3 regions of the Winogradskyella rapida genome follow, and region 1 is predicted to be linked to each of the others. Evidence: riboswitches for the same ligand, from Rfam matches in the RefSeq annotation. Region 1 holds a riboswitch; each other region holds the start of a gene.

Region 1 (8,027 bases):
TTTTTTCTTAAAATTTTAATTAATAAACTATTTCGTTTTATCTTTACCGTTCCGTAAATTCTTACAATGAAAATAACATTTAAAGCTTTTTTAATACTTTGTTTAGTGGGGGTCACAACCGCCTGCTCAGACAATGATAAATCTAAAGTGATTGGGGTTTGGGAATTAACCACACGCACTATTGCCATTCCTTTTGATGTGAATGAAGACGGGGTAGCAAATACCAATTTGGTTGAAGAAATAGATTGTAATAGCTTAGAAACGTTAACTTTTGAAGAAAATGGGAGCGTTTACTCGGGTAATGAAGCTTCAGTACTAATGCAATTTTATAAACATGATGAAGACGATACTTACGGTCTTCAAGTGGATTGCAATAAAGAAAGCCTTATAAGTTTTGCGTCCAGTTATGATGAAGTTAATGCCAATACGGTTCAAATTTCAGGACGAAATTATGAGATCCAAGGTGACACCATGACGGTGGTTTTTGAAGATGCCATTACGATTTATAATGAAGACTTTTCAGAAGCTTTAGAAACTAAAGATCTTACCTTGATTTACACAAAATAAGTAGCGGTAAAATACACGCTCATAAAAAAAACCGAAACATAGAATGTTTCGGTTTTTTTATGACCTTAAAATTGTGTGGATTAAATACGAATCCCAACAGGTAGCATACGCTTATATTTTCTGTTACGCCTCACAAATTTTGCAATTTCTGGACTTGTTGGGACCACGCTTATGTCTCGTTCTTTGATGTTCTTGAACACTAAATCTATAAATTCTAATTCAAATTCGTCTGTTCTAATAGTGTCTGGAATAATCATTTTGGTTAAGAATATCTTACGTTCTTGCAGTGAATATTCTATGATAGCCATCTCATTTTCAACGTTTAATTCAAATTGACGTAAAAAATCATTATCAATCAGTTCAGCAGTTTCTGTCATATTTGTTTAATTTATAATTAGCAGTTGAAGAGTAGGTACTATATTTTATATAGTTTTGTATCACGAAGATACGCAAAAATGAGCTATAAACCTATTAAAGGCACTGTTAAAACCTTGCTGAGTAATGATTTATAAGATTGTTTTTAGAAATTTTTAACACAAATATTGAGACCTTAATAACTCATGAAAACAGAGCTTACACACGTTTATTTAATGCCCGGTATGGCTGCAAATCCATCGATATTTGAATATATAAAATTACCAGATGCCCAGTATGAAATTCATTGGTTAGAATGGCAGATTCCTGACAAGCGCGAGTCTTTAGAAGCCTATGCCAAACGGATGTGTCAATTTATAGTCCATGATAATGTGGTCTTGCTCGGAGTGAGCTTTGGGGGAATTCTTGTTCAAGAAATGACAAAATACATCAAAGTGAAAAAACTGTTTGTGGTGTCTAGTGTAAAATCCCATTACGAGCTGCCTAAACGCTTTAAATTACTAAAAGTGACCAAAGCCTATAAAATTCTCCCTACACAATTGGTGAGTAATATAGATTTACTGGCCAAGTACGCTTTTGGAGAAACCGTTAAAAAGCGTGTAGACCTTTATAAAAAGTATTTATCCGTAAAAGATAAGACCTACTTAGATTGGTCTATAAAACAAGTGGTTTGCTGGGGCCAAGAGGAGCCGCATCCCGATGCGATATACATCCATGGGGATAAAGACGTGATCTTTCCTTATTCTTGTAAAGATGATTGTATTGTATTGCGTGGTGGGACGCATATAATGATCATCAATAAATATAAGTGGTTTAACGAAAATTTACCAAAACTTATCGAAGCTTAAATGCATTTCTCTATGCAGATTGCTTATCTTTATATGTTAAAGCAAAATATAGAATTCTATTAAACGGTAGGCCCCTCATAAGGTACACTTAAAGGAGGAAAGCCAATTTGAGAACTCAAAACCGTTATAACTTAAAATTAAATTTATGAAAATTATAAAAAATAGTTTAGCCTTAGTAGGCGTCATTTGTGTCTCAGGACTCTTTATCTTTTCAATGCAAAAATCACCGAATGCACAAGCGCCTTCAGATCGTAATTTAGGCCATGAAGATCCTGTGGTTAACAATTATAATGTCTATGCCTTAGAAATGCCAGAAAACTTAAATTTTGCAGGAGAAGCCGTTCCTGTTGAAGATCCGGATATTTATGAGCGTATGGATCGTGAATTATTAGTGAATACCTATTGGCAATCTAATGGTTTATTAATGTTTAAGCGTGCTCAAAAATATTTTCCGATTATAGAACCTATTTTAAAGAAAAATGGGGTGCCAGACGATTTTAAATACCTTGCGGTTATTGAAAGCGGATTAATACCAACAGCGAAATCACCTGCAGGAGCAAGTGGGATGTGGCAAATTATGGCTGCTACAGGACGTGAGAATGGATTAGAAGTCAATTCTAATGTCGATGAGCGTTACCATATTGAAATGGCAACAGAGGTAGCTTGTAATTACCTAAAGAAAGCAAAAGCTAATTTAGGGTCTTGGACCAAAGCTGCTGCGGCCTATAACGCCGGAAATGCCGGAGTTTCTAGACGTTTAGAAGCTCAAGATGTTAATGATTATTACGATTTACTTTTGGGTGAAGAAACGGGGCGTTATGTGTTTAGAATTGTAGCTCTAAAAGAAATTTTATCACATCCTGATAAATACGGTTTCAACTTTAATAAGTCGCATTTATACAAAGAGATCCCAACGTACAAGGTTAAGGTAGATACGGCCGTAAAAGATTTTGCGCAATTCTCTAAGAAATTCGGAATCAACTATAAGATTTTAAAACTTCATAACCCTTGGTTAAGAGAGCCCCATTTAAATAATAGTTCGCGTAAATTATATGAGATAGAAATTCCAGAAGCCGGATATTATAACACCCATCCTTAAACCTTGGATTATTTAAAAAATCATATTTGGCAGGTATTAATCATACTTAATTATACCATTGCATTATCTGCAGTGGTTACCATTCTGCTTAAAAAACTAAACCCAACAAAGGCCCTAAGCTATATCATAGGCTTATTAGCGTTGCCTTTCTTGGGTTTAATTGTGTATTATCTTTTCGGACAAGAATATCGTAAAACAAAGATTTTTAGCAGAAAGAATGTCCTTAACCAATCGGTAATTAAAAAGATTCAAGATCAGTTAGAGCTAGATACTAAAACCATTAATGAGGTTGATGAACTGTTAGAGCAGAAATCTAAATTAATTCCACTGCTTTACAACAGTGAGAAATCTAAGCTCACCATTAATAATGAAGTTACGCTTATTAAAAATGGTGATGATAAATTTCAACACCTCTTCAAAGATATAAAAGACGCTACAGATCATATTCATTTAGAATATTTTATAATTAAAGACGACCAGATTGGTACAGAATTACTCAATCTCTTGTGTGATAAAGCAAGGGATGGCGTAGAAGTAAGAATTGTTATAGATGATGTAGGAAGTTCTATAAGCTCTAAAATGAAACGCCAACTCAAAGAGTGTGGAATAGAAATGCACCCATTTATGCCTGTGCTATTCTCTAAATTCACAGGGCAAATGAATTATCGCGATCACCGTAAAATTATAGTTATTGATGGTAAGATTGGCTATGTCGGTGGGGTGAATATTTCAGACACCTACGTTAATGCCAATAATGATAGGTATTGGCGAGATACGCATATACGATTAGTAGGGGAGGCGGTAAAACCCCTTCAGATTTTATTTTTTACCACTTGGGACTTTGTAAGCGGTGATGCCTTAGAGATTTCCAAAAATTATTTCCCTGATCATAACTGTAAAGCTAATGTACCGCTTCAAATTGCGGCAAGCGGACCCGATACCGATTGGTCTAATATTATGGAAGCCATATTTGTTGCCATAACCAATGCGGAAGATTATGTTTACATCACGACCCCTTATTTTATTCCTAATCCTGAAATTTTAACGGCTCTACAAGTCATTGCCAGAAGTAATATTGAAGTTAAACTCATTGTTCCTCAAAAATCGGATTCTTGGATTGCAGAATATGCGACCAATTCTTATTTGGAAATGCTTTTAGAAGCAGGTGTAGAAGTATATCACTATACCAAAGGGTTTGTACATGCAAAAACCATGGTTGTGGATGGTGTATTTAGTACCATAGGAACAACTAATATGGATTACCGAAGCTTTAATATTAATTTTGAAGTGAATGCTTTAATTTACAATAAGGCCATTAGTGATGATCTGACGTCACTTTTTAAAGCCGATCTTAAGGATTGCGAAAAATTAGAACTAGCCTCTTGGAAGAAACGATCTAAGCGGACTAAAGTTGTAGAAGCTACCGCACGTTTAATGGCGCCTTTATTGTAAGAAGAAGGTTACAGATAATAATAAAGCGTTAAAGTTTGTGCTAAATGTGTTTATATAGATATATTTGCCGCCTTAAATAAATTATCAAGAATCTCTAAAAGGAGATAGCAACCTGCAATAACGAGCAAGGTGCTAAAGCGATAAGCCAATACTTTGGAAAAAATGTTAATCTAATTTTTCTATTGATTTGCTATGCACTCCTTTTTTTAAGGCATAATCGAATGAAAAATCCAAAAGTTGCTTCCCCAAGTGTTACCGCATTAATTCCATTACTCGTATTTGTTATTACCTTTCTAGGCGTCGGAATCTATAAAGATGATTTTTATGCTTTACCAGCACCTATAGCGGTTGTGGTAGGGATTGTTGTGGCCTTTTTAATGTTTAGATCTTCCGTAGAGTCTAAAATTCAGACCCTTTTAAAAGGTTGTGGCGATCATAAGATACTTACCATGTGTTTAATTTACTTGCTTGCAGGCGCCTTTGCTACGGTGACAAAAGCTACGGGCAGTGTAGATGCTATTGTAAATTTAGGCCTAGATTACATTGCCATACAATACATTTATTTAGGTGTTTTTGTGATCGCAGCATTTTTATCGGTGTCAACAGGAACTTCCGTGGGCGCTATTGTAACGCTGGCCCCAATTGTAGTAGGCTTCTCTGGTCAAGGTGATATTTCTCTCGCTGTACTTTGTGGTGCCTTATTAGGTGGTTCTATGTTTGGAGATAATCTTTCGGTCATCTCAGACACTACAATTGCAGCCACACAATCTTTAGATTGTAAAATGAGTGATAAATTTAAAGAGAATATCAAAATTGCGCTTCCAGCGGCTTTAATCACTTTAGTGATTTTAACCTTTCAAGGCTTAGATTTAAAATCTAATGCGCTAGAGGAGGTTACTTATGTGTATTCTGTCGTAAAAATACTCCCTTATCTATTGGTGATTCTGTTATCTGTTCTCGGTGTAAATGTTTTTATAACGCTGTTTTTAGGTATTATTTCAGCCGGAATTTTAGGCGTGTTTTATGGCGACTTTACCCTTATGGAATCGACCCGAATTGCCTATGAAGGTTTTACTAATATGACAGAAATCTTCTTGTTATCACTTTTAACGGGTGGTTTAGCTGCTTTGGTAGAAATTAATGGAGGAATCGATTATATTTTAAATAAAATCAAAGTGCTTATTAAGAATAAAACGTCAGCCCAATTTGGTATTGCCGCCTTGGTGAGTACTGTAAATATGGCTATTGCTAATAATACCGTTTCTATTATTATATCGGGGCCAATTGCAAAAACAATTAATGACGAATACGGCTTAACCAATAGAAAAACAGCCTCTATCTTAGATGTCTTTGCCTGTATAATACAAGGAGTGCTCCCATATGGAGCACAAGTCTTGATGATTTTAAGTTTTTCTAAAGGTCAAATTGATTATTTAGACCTTATTCAGAATACCTGGTATTTACTTATTTTGTTTGTAACAACGATAGCGTTAATTGGGATGCAACCGCTGTTAGCCAAGAAAAAAGCAAGGTAAAAGAAGCTATTAGCGTTTACTTCTACGGTTTTGTCTAGCTGATGTAGGTTGACCGTATTGGTGCTTTGGTATTGAAGCTTTTTTCATTTGTTGCTTCATCATTTTAATTTGGTCCGCTAACATATCACGCTTATCTAATTTTTCAGCTTCAGCTAATAATTTTTGAGCTTCAGGTTTTCTACGTTTAGAAAATGCAATACCGGCTAAGTTTAATTTCGCCATTGCTAAATCATGATCCATAGATAAGCCTAAATCAATAGCTTTCTTAAAATAAGCTTCAGCTTCGTTCATATTGGTTTGCGATACCATAATACCATTAAGGTAATTTAAATACCCTTGTTGCTTTTTTACTAAGGCGCCTTCAGGATTTTTTATCTTATCAAGCCATTTTTTAGCGCCAACAAAATCTTGCTTTCTAAGTTTAAGAAAAGCTAATAAAATGATTTCGTTCTTAAAGTATAAGAAAATGAAAATAGTAGATAGTAAAAGGTACATAATACCGTTTCCTATATAGCCTTCAGTAAATTGATATATACCATAGCCAATTATTAATGCTGCTATGACTAATTTTATATTTTTATTAAACATATTTAAGGTGTATTTTTACAGTGCGCAAAGATAATAAAATCTCAGAGTTAAAATTCTATTCAAAATTTTTCTTTTGCTATTTGCTAATGTAAAAAGTTGTTGTATATTTGCACGCAGTTTTGGGATAGCGCTCAAAAAAATAAAAAAAGATTATAAGATTTAAAATATAAGACAATGCCAAAAAGAACGTTTCAACCGTCAAAAAGAAAAAGAAGAAACAAACATGGTTTCAGAGAAAGAATGGCTTCTGTTAACGGAAGAAAAGTTTTAGCACGTAGAAGAGCTAAAGGTAGAAAGAGATTGTCTGTATCTTCTGAAACAAGACATAAAAAATAATGATTAACAATTGTTAATATATTAGGCGTTACTTAGGTGTAGCGCCTTTTTTTATACCTAATAGATACTTATTTTTGTACACCATAACAATTTTTACACATGCCAAAGAACAAAAACATTAAATCGATACTACTTATAGGATCTGGTCCAATCGTTATTGGACAAGCTTGTGAATTTGATTACTCAGGTTCTCAGGCCCTTAGGTCGTTAAGAGAAGATGGAATTGAGACCATTTTAATCAATTCTAACCCTGCAACTATCATGACTGACCCCACCATGGCAGACCATGTTTACTTGTTGCCATTAACAACAAAATCTTTAATTCAGATTTTAAAAGAGCACCCTCAAATTGATGCTGTTTTACCTACAATGGGTGGCCAAACAGCTCTAAATCTGTGTATTGAGGCTGATGAAAAAGGAATTTGGGAAGATTTTAATGTTGATATCATCGGTGTTGATATTGATGCTATTAATATTACTGAAGATCGTGAACAGTTTAGAGAATTAATGCTAAAAATAGGTGTTGGTATGGCGCCACAAGCCACCGCAACATCGTATTTAAAAGGAAAAGAAATCGCTCAAGAATTTGGATTTCCTTTAGTTATTAGAGCCTCTTATACTTTAGGTGGAGCCGGTGCTTCATTTGTTCATAAAGAAGAAGATTTTGATGAATTATTAACCCGCGGATTAGAGGTGTCTCCAATTCATGAGGTGATGATTGATAAAGCTTTAATCGGTTGGAAAGAGTATGAATTAGAGCTGCTTAGAGATAAAAATGATAATGTTGTAATTATCTGTACCATTGAAAATATGGACCCAATGGGGATCCATACAGGAGACTCTATTACGGTTGCTCCAGCAATGACCTTATCAGATAAAACCTATCAAAAAATGCGTGATATGGCAATCCATATGATGCGAAGTATTGGTGATTTTGCTGGTGGTTGTAACGTACAATTTGCGGTAAGTCCGGATGACGAAGAAGAAATTATCGCTATTGAAATTAATCCTCGTGTATCGCGTTCTTCTGCATTAGCAAGTAAAGCTACAGGATATCCTATTGCAAAAATTGCAGCAAAATTAGCGATTGGTTATAATTTAGATGAATTACTTAACCAAATTACAAAATCGACATCGGCACTTTTTGAGCCAACTTTAGATTACGTTGTGGTTAAAATTCCACGTTGGAACTTTGATAAATTTGAAGGTTCAGACCGTACTTTAGGA
Region 2 (8,027 bases), on a different contig from region 1:
CCAACGGAATTTACGCTTTGTTGGTATTTGGGGATTGATATCTTCGGTATTAGTCAACAGTCAAATATATACGCTTAAAAATAGCATAATTGTCTTTATTGCTAATAATATTAACGCTCTCGATATAAAAATTAACGAAAATTAAATGGGACACAGGAGTTAGTCGTAAGATTTATACTGAAAATAAAAAAACCGAACATAAAGTTCGGTTTGTAAATGGTACATCTAAAAGTGGAAATTTAGGCCACTTGAGGTTCATGTTTTTTTTTAGAATAGCATAATTCTGAGGCGAATATTGGACTTAGAAAACGTTCTATTTGATCAAATTCAATTAAGAAGGCATCATGACCGTGTACGGACTTTATTTCGTGAATATGAACATTGTCTTTAGCGCATTTTAGGTCTACATAAGTATTCCAGTTTTCATCGGCCTTAAAAAAGAGGTCAGAGTTAATGGTGATAATATGGATGTCGCTTTCTATCTTAGAAGCTACAGCTATAAAATCATTCCGATCTCTTGTAATGTCTATAGTTCGTAAAACTTGATTCATTAATTTATAGGCCGCCACTTGAAAGCGGTTGTTTAAAGCTGTTCCGTGGTAATTGAGCCAAGACTCAATGTGAAATAAACCCTGATCCTTTTTAGTCCGATCAAATTTTTGCGTTAAAGATTCAGGAGTACGGTATAAGGTCATGGCGTGCATTCTAGCATCAACCAACGGTTGAGAAGAATTGTTTAAAATAGCATCTTGAATATGGCAGTTGGCAATAACCCAATCCGTAGATTTCCAATCTGTAGCAATTGGGATAAGATGCTGAATTAAGCGGGGTTTTAAGGCGGCTAATTCCCAAGCAATTCCACCACCAACAGAACCACCAATAACAGCAAATAAGGATGTGATATCTAATTCCTCTAAGGCTAAAGCAAAGAGTTTGGCGATGTCCCTAGCGGTGTAATCTTTATAATTCTCAATGAGATTCTCCGCGTTATTATCAAAACCATTGCCCAAAATGTTAAACGATATAATGGTGTAATCTTCTATGTTTATACATTTGTTTTCACCAATAATTTCGTTCCACCAACCTTGTTCACCAATAACGTTAGAGTTACCAGTAAGCGCATGATTCACCAAGATGATTGGTGCGCTGTGTAACGGTTGCCCAAAAGTTTGATAATACAAATTATGAGAGGTCGTTTGATGCGACTCATTTGTGAAATTTGAAATTTTAATATGTTGTAAATGTACCATGTTGTATTGTGCTGAGAGGTGAACCTAAGTGTCTTAAGTAATCTTGATTAAGAGTTTTCAAACTTTGTTAAGCTCTTAAAGCATCATCATATATAATGAATGTGTTTTAAGCTTATTAACAGTTTGAAAACTCTTAGAATTTAAAATGAGGGTCTAAAACTTAATCTTGAAGCGAAAGCTTCTGCTTTACAACGGCAAAGGCTTCTTTCAAATCGTCTTTTAAATCTTCAATGGCTTCAATACCAACTGATAAACGAATAAGATCTTTCGTTACTCCCGTAGCATTTTGTGCCGCATCATCAAGTTGTTGGTGTGTGGTACTTGCAGGGTGAATAATTAACGATTTCGTATCACCAATATTAGCTAGTAACGAGAATAACTTAGTGGTATCTGCAATGGTTTTTGCAGCTTCATAACCGCCTTCTACGCCAAAAGTAACCACACCACTTTGACCTTTAGGGAGGTATTTTTGGGCTAGGTCATTGTATTTGCTCGATTTTAAACCTGGGTAATTTACCCAAGTCACTTCAGGCTGTGTTTCTAACCATTGCGCAAGTTCTAAGGCATTTTGGCTGTGTTTCTGAATACGAAGTTCTAAAGTTTCAAGACCTTGTATAATTTGAAACGCATTAAACGGACTTAGTGCACCACCATAATCACGTAGACCTTCCACTCTAATTTTTGCAATAAATGCAGCGGCTCCAATAGCTTCACTATAGACTAAACCATGGTAGCCGGCAGAAGGTTCTGTAAATTCTGGGAATTTTCCATTGGTCCAATCAAAAGTTCCTGCGTCAATAATAACGCCTCCTAATGAGGTACCGTTTCCGGTAATGTATTTGGTTAAGGAGTGAATAACAATATTGGCCCCATGCTCAATAGGTCTTAATAGGTAAGGCGTGGCTACCGTATTATCTACGATAAGCGGAACTTTAAAGGCTTTGGCTTGTGTTGAAATGGCCTCTAAATCGAGAACGTCTAATTTAGGATTCCCTAAAGATTCCACAAAAAAGGCTCTTGTATTTTCTTGGGTTGCAGCTTTAAAAGCTTCAGGATCTGAAGGGTCTACAAAAGTGGTCGTAATACCGTGTCTTGGTAAGGTTACGCTTAATAAATTGTAGGTACCTCCATATAAACTACTCGATGCTACGATATGATCTCCTGCTCTTAATAAAGTGAGTAATGTTGTGGAAATCGCTGAGGTTCCTGATGCGGTGGCCACTGCGGCAATACCGCCTTCTAAAGCGGCTAAACGCTGCTCTAAAATGTCGTTGGTAGGATTGTTTAAACGGGTGTAAATGTACCCTGGAACTGAAAGGTTAAAGCGCCCTGCGGCCTCGTCAGAATCCTTAAATACATACGATGAGGTTTGGTAAATAGGAACAGCTCTGGTTCCTGAAGTTTGACTAGCGTCGTGTCCTGCGTGCAACGCTTGGGTTGCGAATTTTTGTGTACTCATTTTTCTAAGTTTTTGAGTTAATAAAAGATTAAACCAAAAGCCAAATAAGCTTCAAATAAATTTCGAATGCAATCGAAGGGTGAAGCGAACTTAATAGAAAAATATTATAAAGAAAATGCTAACTACAGATGAGTAATTAGTCTTGAGTTATCTATCCAATTTTTAAATTAATGAATTTAAAAATTAAGTAGAATTTAGCACCTTCTTAGTAAATCTAAGGGTTGCTAAGGCTTCATAGGGTCATTCCCTCCACCTTTCTTGATAACATTTCAGTAAGTGTTTGAACTTTGTGAATACAAATATTGCAACACAAAATTTAGAAATCCAAATAAATTATAGAATTTGTGATGTTTTTATGAAAATCTCATTAAAAGAGATTGTTTTTTGCTAAATATTTAATTCTAATGATTTCAGCTACAGGTTTATTCTCTATTTTGCTCTCTAGCCAAGAGATAATATCGAGATATAGGAAGGCGCGACGCTCATAAGGATGGTCTTCAAACGTCTTTAATGTTTTGTGTAACGCTCTAAAGGCATCTTTAAGATCGTGAGGGTAGATGTCTTGCAAGCCTCTAATAAATTTAATCATTTCCTTTTGTACCTCATGGAGGTCATTCATCTTAATTAAAAACTTATAAGTGCTTCGTAATAGCGTTTCTAAGTGGTAATCTAATCCGGCTTCATAATGTGCAACAAGATTTAAGACCCTAGAAAAACACAAGAGGTCCTCGCGCATGGAGAGGGATTTGTTCGAAATAATTTTATCCAGATATTTAATACAGGCTTTATTATTTCCGGCGCCAAAATGAAGACTGGCAAATTTATAGTAAAAGATCATTTTATGGTGCTGATCAATTTTTTCGCCAAAAGGAATAAGGTCTTTTTCAATGGCTGGGATAAGACTTAAACCTTCCTCAAAACTACCGTCAATAAAATGTTTATTAATACGATGGAAATTAGTGTAAAGAAAAACTAAGCTTGCTACATTTTCATCTTGAGGAAAATTAGGATGCTGCACTGTAGTCTCAAATTCGGTGAATTTTTCTAAGAATTTATTTTTATTTCCAATGAATACAAGTGCCTCAAGGAGGTAGTTATTTCCTTTTAAGAAAAATACCGGGTTAAGGTTAATCATGCTAGGATTCTGATAAAATAAATCCACCCATTTTAAAGCGTATTTAAAACAATTCAGAAAATCTTGAAGTAAAAAACTTTGCCACAAATTGGCCTTATAGAGCCATAGTTTTTCACGAAAGCCTAAATCTTCAACATTAACTTTAGGGAGCTGCTTGTTAAAGTAATTGATTACCATAGTAGCTTCATCTTCGTTTTTTACATAGCCTGTTTTAAGAATATTGCTATACAGTTGAAGCGATAAGTTAGAGAGTTTGCTGGCAATAACATTAAGGGTGCTCAGTTCTTTAGCTTGTACGGCGAGTTCATCGGCGCGTGTGCTGATACTTCTAGTAATGTATTGGGATTCGATAACTTTTTCAAGCTCTACAATTTCAAAAGCCGAATTTTTTTCCTCATTAACGATGGCCAACTCTTTCGCTTTATCTAAAATTTTAAGGCTTTGCTTGTAAAGGCCTTTATGGTATAAAATAGAAGCAAAATCGAGTTGTTCTCTAATCTGTAATCTTACATTTTGATGCGAAGGGCTCAGTTTTAAGCTGATTAGGATTTGCTTATATAAATGCGATTTTACATTGGCGAGTTGCTGTTTTTTTACAATGCCACTCTTTAAAATGGCACTTTCATTATAAGCCTTCGCTTTGTCTAAGAAATTAAATAAATTTAAAAATTTGGAGTCTGAATTCACTCCAAGACGACCCACATACAGTTTAAACTGACGCTTTTCAGATTTAGTTAAGGACTTAACTAATGAGAATAAATTATCTTTTTGGTCTTTAGTTATCAATTGTAAAATGGTTTATAATACTGTAAATCAGCTATTTATGATATTTTTTTTAAACTGAACATCGTAAAGTTACACTAAGATCGGTATTTAAAGGCAAATTCAATCTATATATTCGTAAGACAATACTATAAATATATTTTGATAAATGTCTAATAACCGTATTCAAATATTCGATACTACCTTGCGAGATGGGGAACAAGTCCCTGGTTGTAAGCTTAATTCAGAACAAAAGGTTATAATTGCAGAGCGATTAGATCTATTGGGAGTAGATGTCATTGAGGCTGGATTCCCTGTATCTAGTCCTGGAGATTTTAAGTCTGTAGAAGCCATTTCTAAGATTGTAAAAAATGCTACCGTTTGTGGATTAACACGTGCTGTTGAGAACGATATAAAAGTGGCTGCTGAATCTTTAAGAAAGGCAAAGACTGCAAGAATTCATACTGGGATTGGAACCTCAGATTCACATATAAAACATAAATTTAAGTCGAATAAAGAGGCGATTATTGAGCGTGCTTTTAAAGCCGTGCAATATGCAAAGTCTTTTGTTGAGGATGTTGAATTTTATGCTGAAGATGCTGGGAGGACCGACAATGAGTATCTTGCTCGCGTTTGTGAAGCGGCAATTAAAGCCGGAGCTACCGTGTTAAATATTCCTGATACTACAGGCTACTGTTTGCCAAGTGAGTATGGTGCTAAAATAAAATACCTTAAGGAAAATGTAAAGGGAATTGAAAAAGCCATATTATCTTGCCACTGCCATAACGATTTAGGTTTGGCGACAGCAAATTCTATTGAAGGTGTCATTAGTGGCGCGCGTCAGATAGAATGTACCATCAATGGTATTGGTGAGCGTGCAGGAAATACCGCTTTAGAAGAAGTGGTAATGGTGCTTAAGCAACATCCATACCTTAATTTAGAGACTAATATTAATACCTCTATGCTTTATGGGACGAGCCAATTGGTGAGTGAGAGTATGGGAATTTATACCCAACCAAATAAAGCTATTGTAGGAGCTAACGCTTTTGCTCATAGTTCTGGAATTCATCAAGATGGTGTTATTAAAAATAGGGAGACCTATGAAATTATAAATCCAGCGGATGTTGGGGTTACAGAGTCTGCTATTGTGCTTACAGCACGAAGCGGTAGAGCGGCCTTGGCGTATAGAGCAAAGAATGTAGGGTATGAGCTTACGAAGTTGCAATTAGATGATGTTTATTCTAATTTCTTAAGCTTTGCCGATCGTAAAAAAGAAATCAATGATAATGATATACATCAAATTATCGAGACAAGTAATGTCTATCAACAAATAATTTCAGCTTAATTTATGGGAAAAACACTATTTGATAAAGTCTGGGATGCACACGTGGTAGATGCCATAGATAACGGGCCACAGATTCTATATATCGATAAACACTTAATACATGAGGTAACAAGTCCGCAGGCTTTCAATGAATTGGAGGAACGCGGAATTCCTATATTTAGGCCTAACCAAATTGTTGCTACGGCAGATCATAACACGCCAACTTTAAATCAAGATAAGCCTGTTAAAGATGCCCTTTCTAGAAAGCAGTTAGAGCAGTTGTCAGAAAATTGTAAAAAAAATAATATCACATTATACCAACTAGGACATAAATACAACGGTATTGTGCATGTGATGGCTCCTGAACTAGGGGTGACTCAACCGGGATTAACCATGGTCTGCGGCGATAGTCACACGTCAACCCATGGTGCGTTTGGGGCCATTGCTTTTGGTATAGGAACCAGCCAAGTGGCGCAAGTTTTTGCAAGTCAATGTTTATTGCTTACCAAACCTAAGAGCTTAAGAGTTACCGTAAATGGTAAATTGAAAAAAGGCGTTTTACCTAAAGACGTCATCCTATATATAATTTCAAAACTAGGAACCAATTCAGGGACCGGATATTTTTGTGAATACGCCGGAAATGTCTTTGAAGAGATGAGTATGGAAGGGCGTATGACCGTCTGTAATATGAGTATTGAAATGGGAGCTCGAGGGGGAATGATTGCACCAGATGAGACGACTTTTAATTATATAAAAGGCAGAAAATTTGCGCCCGAAGGAGCGGCTTTTGATAAAAAAGTAGCCTATTGGAAAACCTTACCAACCGATGCTGATGCCTCCTTTGATAAGGAATATAGTTTTGATGCTGAAGATATTGAGCCTATGGTTACCTATGGGACAAACCCGGGAATGGGAATTAAAATTTCTGAAGCGATCCCTGAGGATGAGAACCCATCCTTTAAAAAGTCTTTAGCTTATATGGATTTTAAAGCTGGAGAACGTTTAGTAGATAAGCCTATTAATTATGTGTTTATAGGGAGTTGTACCAATTCTAGAATTGAAGATTTTAGAGTGGCAGCCCAATATATTAAAGGCAAGAAAAAGGCCGATAATGTTACGGCTTGGTTAGTTCCTGGAAGTAAACAGGTAGAGCATCAAATAATAGAAGAAGGCTTAAAGACAATTTTTGATGAAGCCGGATTTGAGCTGCGTCAGCCAGGTTGTTCCGCATGCTTAGCGATGAATGATGATAAGATTCCGCAAGGCGAATATTGTGTTTCAACCTCTAATAGAAATTTTGAAGGACGACAAGGGCAAGGGTCTCGTACAATTTTAGCCAGTCCTTTAGTCGCTGCAGCAACGGCTGTAGAAGGAAAAATTATTGATATAACAAAGCATTTAAATTAATGGAAAAATTTACAACCTTACAATCTAAAGCTATTCCATTACAGATAGAGAATGTGGATACGGATCAAATTATACCGGCACGTTTTTTAAAAGCGACCGATAGAAAAGGATTTGGTGATAACTTATTTAGAGACTGGAGGTATCATAAAGATGGTACCGTAAATACAGATTTTGTATTGAACGACGCTCGGTATTCTGGAAAAATCTTAGTTGCCGGTGATAATTTTGGGTGTGGATCAAGTAGGGAACATGCCGCTTGGGCCATTACCGATTTCGGATTCAAAGTTGTGGTGTCTAGCTTTTTTGCAGATATTTTTAAAGGGAATGCCTTAAACAACGGTTTGTTACCTGTGCAGGTGTCTGAAAAATTTTTAAGTGACATTCTTCAATTAATTGGGTCTCATCCTGAAACGGAGTTGATTGTCAACCTTGAAAAGCAAACCATTTCGGTGAAAGATTCGGATTTATCAGAAAATTTCGAAATTGATGCCTATAAAAAGACCTGTATGATCAATGGTTATGATGATATTGACTATCTTGTGAATAATAAAGAATTAATTGAAGCTTTTGAAGCTCAAAAAATATATTAGTCTATAAAAATGAAATTAAATATAGCAGTTTTACCGGGAGATGGTATAGGTCCAGAAGTTACAAATCAAGCTGTAAAAGCTTTGAAAGCAATTGCTTCAG
Region 3 (8,027 bases), on a different contig from region 1:
TCTTTTTATAAGCCAATTAGTGCGTTTCATTGATGTTGCAATCAGAATTGTAGTTTGTGGCATCTCAATAGTTGTTACATTTCAAGTCTATCTTTAATATATATATTAAACAAGTAGTTAATTTCGAAGCATTAAACTTTCGGTTAAGTATAAATTTTGACACGGGCCAAAACGATTGAGTTTAATATTATTATACTTGTTTTTTTTATATGCATTGTTAGCACCAGGATTATTTAATTTTCAATAGTCTCTTCCACCAAAGAACCTTATTTCTGGTAGGTTCTTCTGTTTTTTTATCTTGTGTTTGTAATGTGTGAGGAACGAAATTAACATTGTTATTATCTGTTATCTCACTATGAGTTTCTAATTTAGCCATCTTAGCACTAATTATTTTTCCTTTTTCAGCTCGTATTGTAAATATTGCCTTTTCTCCTTTTTGATTAAATAACATTGCGTATTGATTACTATTATTATCAGTAACCAAATCATATTCGACTTGAATTTTATTATTTTTAAGAGTTCTTAACTTTCCAGAAAAATACTCAATGTATTCCTCTCTTGAGGATAAGGTGTCAAATACCCAATCTGAAAAATAATTAAAGTTTTCGTCTATGTAAGGCTCAATAATACTTGCATCTCGTGACTTCCAAGCTTTTTTGAACAATAGTAATAAGTCGTTGTGAGTTAGGTTTTTATCGTAAACTCTATTTGTGTTTTCTACATCTAAGGATTTGAATTTTAAATTTACGATATATGGATTAACTCCATCTTTTGAGCCATTTTCACCTATTTTAACTTTTTTCCAACCCCCTTTATTAAACTCCCAGAAAGTAATGACTGCTAGTCTACTGTAATAATTATTATTTGTGTAACATTTAGCAACTCTTTTTAACTTTTCAAAATCTATTTCATCACTATTGTCAACTCTTACATAAACAGCAATATTCTTATGTGATTTAATTATAAAATTTGGATTGTTATTAATGTGATAATTTAAATCCGATAAATAGGTATTAGTTTCTAAATATTCATTTCCTATTATGTTTATTGCAAATTTTGTGAGTTCTTCTAAACTAAACAATTCACCATTGAAAAGACCGTTGCCTCGGTAACCGAATAATTTGCATCTTCCAAATTCATCACGAATGATTTTCCCTCCGATTGAGTTTTGAAATTCTTCAGATTTTTTTAGTATATCAAATGTTGAATTGGGAGGTGAGCCTACATAGATCTTCTCACCTGTCTTATTATGGATAAATGTTGCAACACCGTTTTCTTCTGTAATTTTCTCAAGTTCATCTTCTGGATTTTGTATATAATTTGATTCGTAAATAGCTGTATCAGGAGTCCAACCGAATGGGACACACAAACCTTCAAAATTAAAAAATGAGTTTTCTTGGTTGTTGTTTTGTCTGAAGACTAAATAATTATCTGGATTGCCTGCAAAAAAATATTTCTTCCAACCAATAGAAAAATTCTCGTTAGATTTTGTAAATTCTTTGAAATTTATAAAATGTTTTTTTCTCTCAAATTCAAACCAGTTACATTTTGTTGTTGGTCCTGTTAACATATTTACCAAGATGATATCCTGGGCAAAGCCTAATTTGTCTTGATAAGTAAGTCCAACTTCATTTTCTAAAAAGCTAATGTATTGATAAGCATTTTGAGAATCCATAAAGCCAATTCTATAAATCAAGCCATCACTACAAAACGCGTTAGTAGTAATTGTTTCTAAAAACAACTTTCGCTTTTCAGGTTTTGTTATAAACGCTTCATCGTTAACAACTACATTAAAAGCTTCTATTAATACTGCCATTCTTGTTTGTTTATATTGGTGCTAAGTGCTAACGTGTTTGTGTATGACTTCGTTGCGAGATTTAAGTGCTAAATTAAGCTAATAAATCACAGATAGAAAGTCTGCTAGGACTTTCGCAAGTAAACCCGAACTAGCCATGAATTATACACGATCTTGTACGATGTGTTTTATTAATTAAATTTTCTTTTTTCTATTTCATTTTTAACAGCAATAATCATTGAAGGATTATATTTATGTCTTTCTTTAAAATAAATCGATAATAATTCTTCATTTGATTTTTTTGATGCTAAATCAGACCATTCTTTACTACCTTGTAATGCGATATTTTTTTGATTTTTTTTGTCTTCCTCAATTATTCTGTTTATTTCATTAAGTTTCAAGTTTCTTTTATTTTCTGAAATTTTATTTTCAGAAAATGTTGATTCAATATCTAATTTTAGGTTATAGTTCTTAAAATTTTGTTTGGATAGAATTTCTTGATGCTTACAAATAGCACAGATTATATTATACTCATTTCCAGTAGGTATAATTGGAATAAAAAATAGAGTAAGATATTTTTCCACACTTAATAATTCCCAGTTGGTATTATTCAAACATTTTGGGCACTCAAATTTGTCAACTGTACCTAATATTCTAGGTGTATTTTTGAATCCTACTATTATCATTTTTTATTTTTATTATTGGTTTGAAATCGTTTCTTAAATAGTGTATAACAATAACACATAACCTATTGCTTCTAATTTATTTTTAAATGTAATGCTTTTAGTTGAATAATCCTCTGGATTTTTGTTTTACAAAATGCGTAAAAGAAGTCGTGTCATTTTTGGACGGTTCTACACCTTAATTTGTTAGTGAAATAACGAGCTGCTTCCAAATGTTGGTTCATTCTATTTAAAGACTTAACCAATGACTCACCTTTGTTGTTCTAACGAAATACATGAGATGCTATGGGATAAAAAAACACTATTTACTTTGTAGACATCATGGAGTACCCCCGGAACCGTAGTGGTATTGGAGGAATTTCCTCAGTACAAAACGTTGCTTTAGGACGTATCGTTAGGGCTGTAATTTATAGATTTTTCAAGGATGAAAAGCGTCCGTATAATGAATCAAAGCATCTCTAATTGATGGTGATAAAATAGTCTAGAAAATGAAGCTTTACAATGGGTCTTATAGTCCTAATTGGATGTTATTATCGATGTCATGGCTAGCCTCTAACATAACCGTTTGATCTTTAAATACAATTACAATTCTATTTTGATTGAGTTCCTTCATCAGTTGTTCAGCAATAAAAAGAACCCCTTTTTTTAATAGTTGATGTTCTATTTGGAATTTAGGGTAATTAATAAAGCTCAACGTTACCGACGGTTCGTCTTGCCCTAGAAAGACGATATCACATAAAGTGAGCTTAACACTTAATAAAATTCGCTCTGTATCTCTTAACTTTTGCTGAGCGCGTACCAATTTATGCTTAAGGTCATTTAATGTCCAAGCATCATTAGAATAGCCTTTATTTAGACCAATTGTAATTTCTGCAGTAAAACTGGGAACAGTAACTTGATTTATTTCCATGTTATGGGGTTTTTAGGTTGTGTGTCTCTAAGGCTCTCAAAGCCTTAAAGACAAAAGGTGTTGATGTAATTAAAATTTAACTACTGGTTGTTCCGTAGATTGGTCTTTGGTCCAACTTTTTAAGGCACTAATATGAAATTTAAGCATCATTAAATTACGATTTTCGGTCACTGCAGCATAGCGCTCGCCTATATGTTTCACTTTAGTACTATCGCTATGCTTTGCGAGTTCTATAGTGATACTCTCCGTTATTTTTTTATCTATTTCCCTTTCAATCTCTGGAATAGATTTATTGGTGGTTTGAATGCCTAGATTATTTAAATAAGATACTACCGTTTTAAAGTCCGATTCTTTTGTTAGAACAACCGTTTTGGTGATAATCAGTTTTTGGGATTTTAATGCTTCTAATCTTTTCGCTTTTTTACCCTGTCTCAATTTTAGAAATTGACATAATTTTTTTAACATCATAGTTGTATTTTAATGACATCAAGTAAAAAATGGAAGTTGCACTTTAGTTTGACGCTGTGTCCTCATCTTTTGACCACCGTGGACTCTCGTCTCGGTTGGTATCTTATAAATAAGATTCTTGATGTTTGAATTATTTATGTAAAGGTAGTAAAATCTTTAATTTTTAATGAATTAGTCTTGGGTTTTTGAAAAAAAAATGAAATCCTTGTGAGCTGTCTTTCATTTTCCGGCGTTCTAAAATGAGCTGATCTATAGTAGACCATAGCGGGTTCATTCAACAAATAGCATTTTACAAGTCTATTAAGCTGCTATTTATCTTAAACAAGCTTACTTGTCCGTAGGGTTTACAAATAGGTTTTAGAGACTTTTAACTTTAAGGCGTCTTCAGAAGCCGCCAAAATAAAGATCTTGTAAGTCTTCCATGTCATACATGTTGTCTTTCCGTTCTGTATGGGTATGGAGGTAAAAGAAAAGGTTTTCTGGGAATCCTTGTCAGCGAGTGACAGCGTATAGGTGTTAAACGACCCTTCCTCTTGACCATTAATAGCAATTGAGCTTTCACCCACACAGGTCTCGTAGGTCATTTTAAGGTTTTCTATAACTGCGGTTTGCCCTAAATCTATAAACATGCTGTTTTCAAAGTCTAATGTTTCAACAACCAACTGCACGTCCTGCTTGTCCACTTTCAAAGAAAACGAATAGTTGAGATAGGCTTTTGGGTAGTTCGTTTTTATAGCATCTGCAGACGTCTCATAATACCATAGAAACGTCGTGTACGTGTTGTCGTTTTTTACAATATTTAATTGAAGTTGGATCTGTGGCGAATTCTGATCTATGGGTTCGGATTGTATAAAGAGATGGGCGGGGTCTAGAGTTAAATCTTTAAATGATGTCCTAGGATTCTTTCCGGTTTTTAAGGGGATAATTCTCATGTCTTTTTCAGATTGTGCATAGCTATTAATTTGAAGGCATAAGCATAAGACAATCCATAAATTCCTATTAAAAAGCATCATGAGAAATTTGTTTTCGTGTTAAAAAAGTTGATCAAATTTAAATAGCCTTATATAATACAGCATAGCCATGATGGCCAATACATGAATTCCAAAGCCTATGCTATTTATGATTTTTACATAGGTTTTATCCTCAAAACCTTTAATGGAGTACAGCGCAAAGCTTAAAATACAAGCTTCAAAACAGATTAACAATCCTTCGTAAATGGCAATATTATAAAGGTTGTTATTCCAACTCGTAATGGCCCAAAAAACAAAGCTAAGGACTACAAAAATAGCATTTACATAGGCTAGTGTCAGAGTTGTTTTTCGCCTTTTGTACCCTAGGATAAGGCCTACGAAATGGCCACATAAAACGATAATCAACAGGAGACTTAGGAGGCTATCAGTCATAACGATTTAGAGTTAGGATTTAAGGTGATGTGATATAATTTTTGAACCTCTTTTACAATAATCGTGTCTTTACTTTCATACAAAATATGAACGCCATTACCGTTGTTTGCATTTTTTGCTTTAAACCTTGTGGTCTTATCATGTAATGAAAGTTCAACGTAATTATAGCCATAAGGTGTATAACCGCCTACGTAGTGATTACCAGAAAATGAATTCCCTAAAACAACCTTACCAAAGGATTTTGGACTTTTCTCTAAATGCCATATCGGTTTTAGTGCCTTAAGCTGTGTTTGTTCTAAAAATGCTTTAAATGCATCACTGTGATCGTATGACGTGCAGAGCGCCACTGTTTTGTTTTTGTATTTTAAAACACTGACTTCAGGGGTTAATGGAAAAATTGAAACCAAATTTGTGTGTAATGCTTTAAGGCTTTCGGTTAGGTTTTTTTCTTCTTTTTTATAAATAACAGCCGTTAAACTATCTATATGTGCTTTCGTTTTATGTGTATAAACGGATTGTAATGAGTCTTTTATGTTAGCCCGTCCTCTAATTTTTAGGATTAAGGGTTTTACAAGTTCTTTTTTGAAATCGTTTTGCATAGACCTCTGGTAGACTTCATTTAATTCGGGTTGGTCGTGAGGCTTTATGGTGTAAAGCGTTCCGTCGTTACTCATATAACTAGGCGTATAGCCTGAAGGTTTATGGAGTTGTTTTATGACATTGAATTTTCGATCTAAAATGATCCAATTCCCATTTTCATCATTTGCAAAAACATGGTTTTGGTTGTATTTAATATTGGTTAAGGTATACGGAAATTCCGTTATGGAGATTTTGCTATTGGTATGCTCAGGAAAAACTGGAATTTCAGGGTATTTATCCTCCTCTGTTTGTTGGTATCCACAAGAATTAAACAAAAAAATAAAGAGTAGAGCGAGGAGTCTTAGGGGGTGCTTCATTGCGTAATTATTGCCGTGTTTGGTAAAAGGTATGTTGCACGATTAGAAAGCCAAGGTAGCGAAAAAAGGACCTTTGGAGTGGGAATGCCGCTAGAATTTTATTGGAGGCAATATTTAAGCAATGCCATAGCTAGACTGTTACAACTGTTATTGATTTGAAGGAAAGAGGCTATCGTGTAATGAGGGATAATCTCGTTTTAGATTTTCACATAAATCGGAATAAAACTTGTTCCATTCAGGTTCAGTCATTCTATTAGCCCGTTTTCCTGTTTTTACGGATATGGCAGAGCCTTTTCGCCATATTAAAGGTAAACCCACTTCTTTTTCCGCCTTCATTCTTCTAATTGTTGTCACTAACGCACCAACACCATTCGGGTTGATCGGAAACTCTTCATCTAATTTTTTTAATGCTTTTTTTATTTCAGCTTCACTCATCCTTGTTTTATGTTTTAAAGGTTTTTTAGGGGCTAATCGCTTATCGTTTACAACGTTTGGTGAAGGGGAAATACGTGGTAAACAACTAATTTAGTGAATAATGACTTGTTATGAAAATCCTTTAAGACTTTCTCGTTAAGTCGCTAAGATGGAACCTATCAATGCATGATGTTCTGCACTGGCTTCTCATCCATTAATTACTTTTTAAAATTTGGCTCCTGGCGTATTCTGTTTTGCATTTGTTTCCTTTATCATGTCCATACAAGGAAGGGCAAACTATGACAAATCAAAACCCTGGGATATAGCCCGCGATTTATGGCTTCTTTGCCTTTACGATAAAATTGATAATCGGTATAAAAATTAGAATTAAAGTAAAGGGTATAAACCAAAGACCCAGATCGTCTATAGGGTCATTTTTTAGGGTTTGGTAGGTTAATGCGCCAAAAATAAGGAGCACGGATAGTTTTAAATAGCGCAGCATCCGAGTTGCATTTTTATATTGAAACTCAGCATTACTTGGTGTTATGTCTACCGGATAATTATTATAAGTGTGCGGATATTTTGTTAAAAGCGTTAAACCAACACCTATTAACGTGGCTAAAACGGGAAGGAAAAATAGGGTCTTTTTGCTACCATAAGCATCTGCTTCTCCTTTGAGGTTATAATGCGTTACGATGGTTTCAGGTAGTTCTGAATACTGGGTGAGGGCCAACACCCACAAACCAAAAAGTAAAACCCAACTGATTAATTCTAGTATTTTATCGGTGGTACTTAATTGTAATTTTATTTTAGGTTTTTTATTCAAAGCTTGTTCTTTTTGAGACTATCGATTTTTTAGAGGTGAAAGCTATTTAGTGTATGGTTTTTTTTAAATTCTTTGGTGTGATTTCAAACTTCTATGAATTGCAGATTTCATTAAGAATACTGCCCATAGGTGGTATAGCGATGTAAATATAAAAATGTTAGTCTTAAAAGTAGTCACTATAAAAGTCAATAAAAAATGCTTTATAGATTGCATTTAAAAATACAAACCCAATAAAGCATTTCATAAGATTAGAATGATTTACAAAGCGCGCCCTGTTTATTTAGACATGGTTTTTAAGGCTGCGATGATCTCTTCAGGTTCTGAACGGGTTCTATAATCTACATTCACATAACGCCACGTAACGCTACCGTCACGGTCTAATATAAAAGTGGCCGGAATAGGAAGGACCTTGTTATTACCGTTATTAATTTGTTTTAAATCGAGATTACGGTCCACTTCCATATGCTTCAATAAAAATTCAGGAACCTCCCAAGCTACGCCATATTGAGACGCGACTTTAGCATCTTGGTCTGATAATACAGTAAAGTCCATAGCGCTGATGTCATTTGGGG

The links. Region 1 has a riboswitch for S-adenosylmethionine ahead of ACFQ13_RS01160 (Na+/H+ antiporter NhaC family protein). Riboswitches for the same ligand answer to the same signal wherever they lie in the genome.
Region 2: another riboswitch for S-adenosylmethionine. It lies ahead of ACFQ13_RS11040 (O-acetylhomoserine aminocarboxypropyltransferase/cysteine synthase family protein); the one in region 1 lies ahead of ACFQ13_RS01160 (Na+/H+ antiporter NhaC family protein).
Region 3: another riboswitch for S-adenosylmethionine. It lies ahead of ACFQ13_RS09685 (hypothetical protein); the one in region 1 lies ahead of ACFQ13_RS01160 (Na+/H+ antiporter NhaC family protein).

The regions. Positions count from the first base shown of each region.
Region 1 covers NZ_JBHTKM010000001.1:248,135-256,161, reverse strand. The annotation lists gene ACFQ13_RS01185 (hypothetical protein) at 67-567, shown strand; gene ACFQ13_RS01180 (N-acetyltransferase) at 648-944, opposite strand; gene ACFQ13_RS01175 (alpha/beta hydrolase) at 1,128-1,790, shown strand; gene ACFQ13_RS01170 (lytic transglycosylase domain-containing protein) at 1,936-2,889, shown strand; gene cls (cardiolipin synthase) at 2,893-4,341, shown strand; SAM-I-IV-variant riboswitch at 4,418-4,514, shown strand; gene ACFQ13_RS01160 (Na+/H+ antiporter NhaC family protein) at 4,563-5,876, shown strand; gene ACFQ13_RS01155 (DUF2892 domain-containing protein) at 5,886-6,464, opposite strand; gene rpmH (50S ribosomal protein L34) at 6,639-6,800, shown strand; gene carB (carbamoyl-phosphate synthase large subunit) at 6,900-8,027, shown strand, end outside.
Region 2 covers NZ_JBHTKM010000063.1:828,551-836,577, reverse strand. The annotation lists gene ACFQ13_RS11050 (translocation/assembly module TamB domain-containing protein) at 1-57, opposite strand, end outside; gene ACFQ13_RS11045 (alpha/beta fold hydrolase) at 240-1,250, opposite strand; gene ACFQ13_RS11040 (O-acetylhomoserine aminocarboxypropyltransferase/cysteine synthase family protein) at 1,411-2,709, opposite strand; SAM riboswitch class I at 2,854-2,977, opposite strand; gene ACFQ13_RS11035 (hypothetical protein) at 3,077-4,627, opposite strand; gene ACFQ13_RS11030 (2-isopropylmalate synthase) at 4,776-5,951, shown strand; gene leuC (3-isopropylmalate dehydratase large subunit) at 5,955-7,337, shown strand; gene leuD (3-isopropylmalate dehydratase small subunit) at 7,337-7,927, shown strand; gene leuB (3-isopropylmalate dehydrogenase) at 7,937-8,027, shown strand, end outside.
Region 3 covers NZ_JBHTKM010000063.1:508,684-516,710, reverse strand. The annotation lists gene ACFQ13_RS09705 (glycosyltransferase) at 1-63, opposite strand, end outside; gene ACFQ13_RS09700 (hypothetical protein) at 230-1,816, opposite strand; gene ACFQ13_RS09695 (zinc-ribbon domain-containing protein) at 1,987-2,481, opposite strand; gene ACFQ13_RS09690 (hypothetical protein) at 2,987-3,388, opposite strand; gene ACFQ13_RS09685 (hypothetical protein) at 3,458-3,856, opposite strand; SAM-I-IV-variant riboswitch at 3,891-3,986, opposite strand; gene ACFQ13_RS09680 (hypothetical protein) at 4,201-4,869, opposite strand; gene ACFQ13_RS09675 (hypothetical protein) at 4,888-5,259, opposite strand; gene ACFQ13_RS09670 (hypothetical protein) at 5,256-6,215, opposite strand; gene ACFQ13_RS09665 (hypothetical protein) at 6,363-6,650, opposite strand; gene ACFQ13_RS09660 (DUF1648 domain-containing protein) at 6,964-7,455, opposite strand; gene ACFQ13_RS09655 (peroxiredoxin-like family protein) at 7,732-8,027, opposite strand, start outside.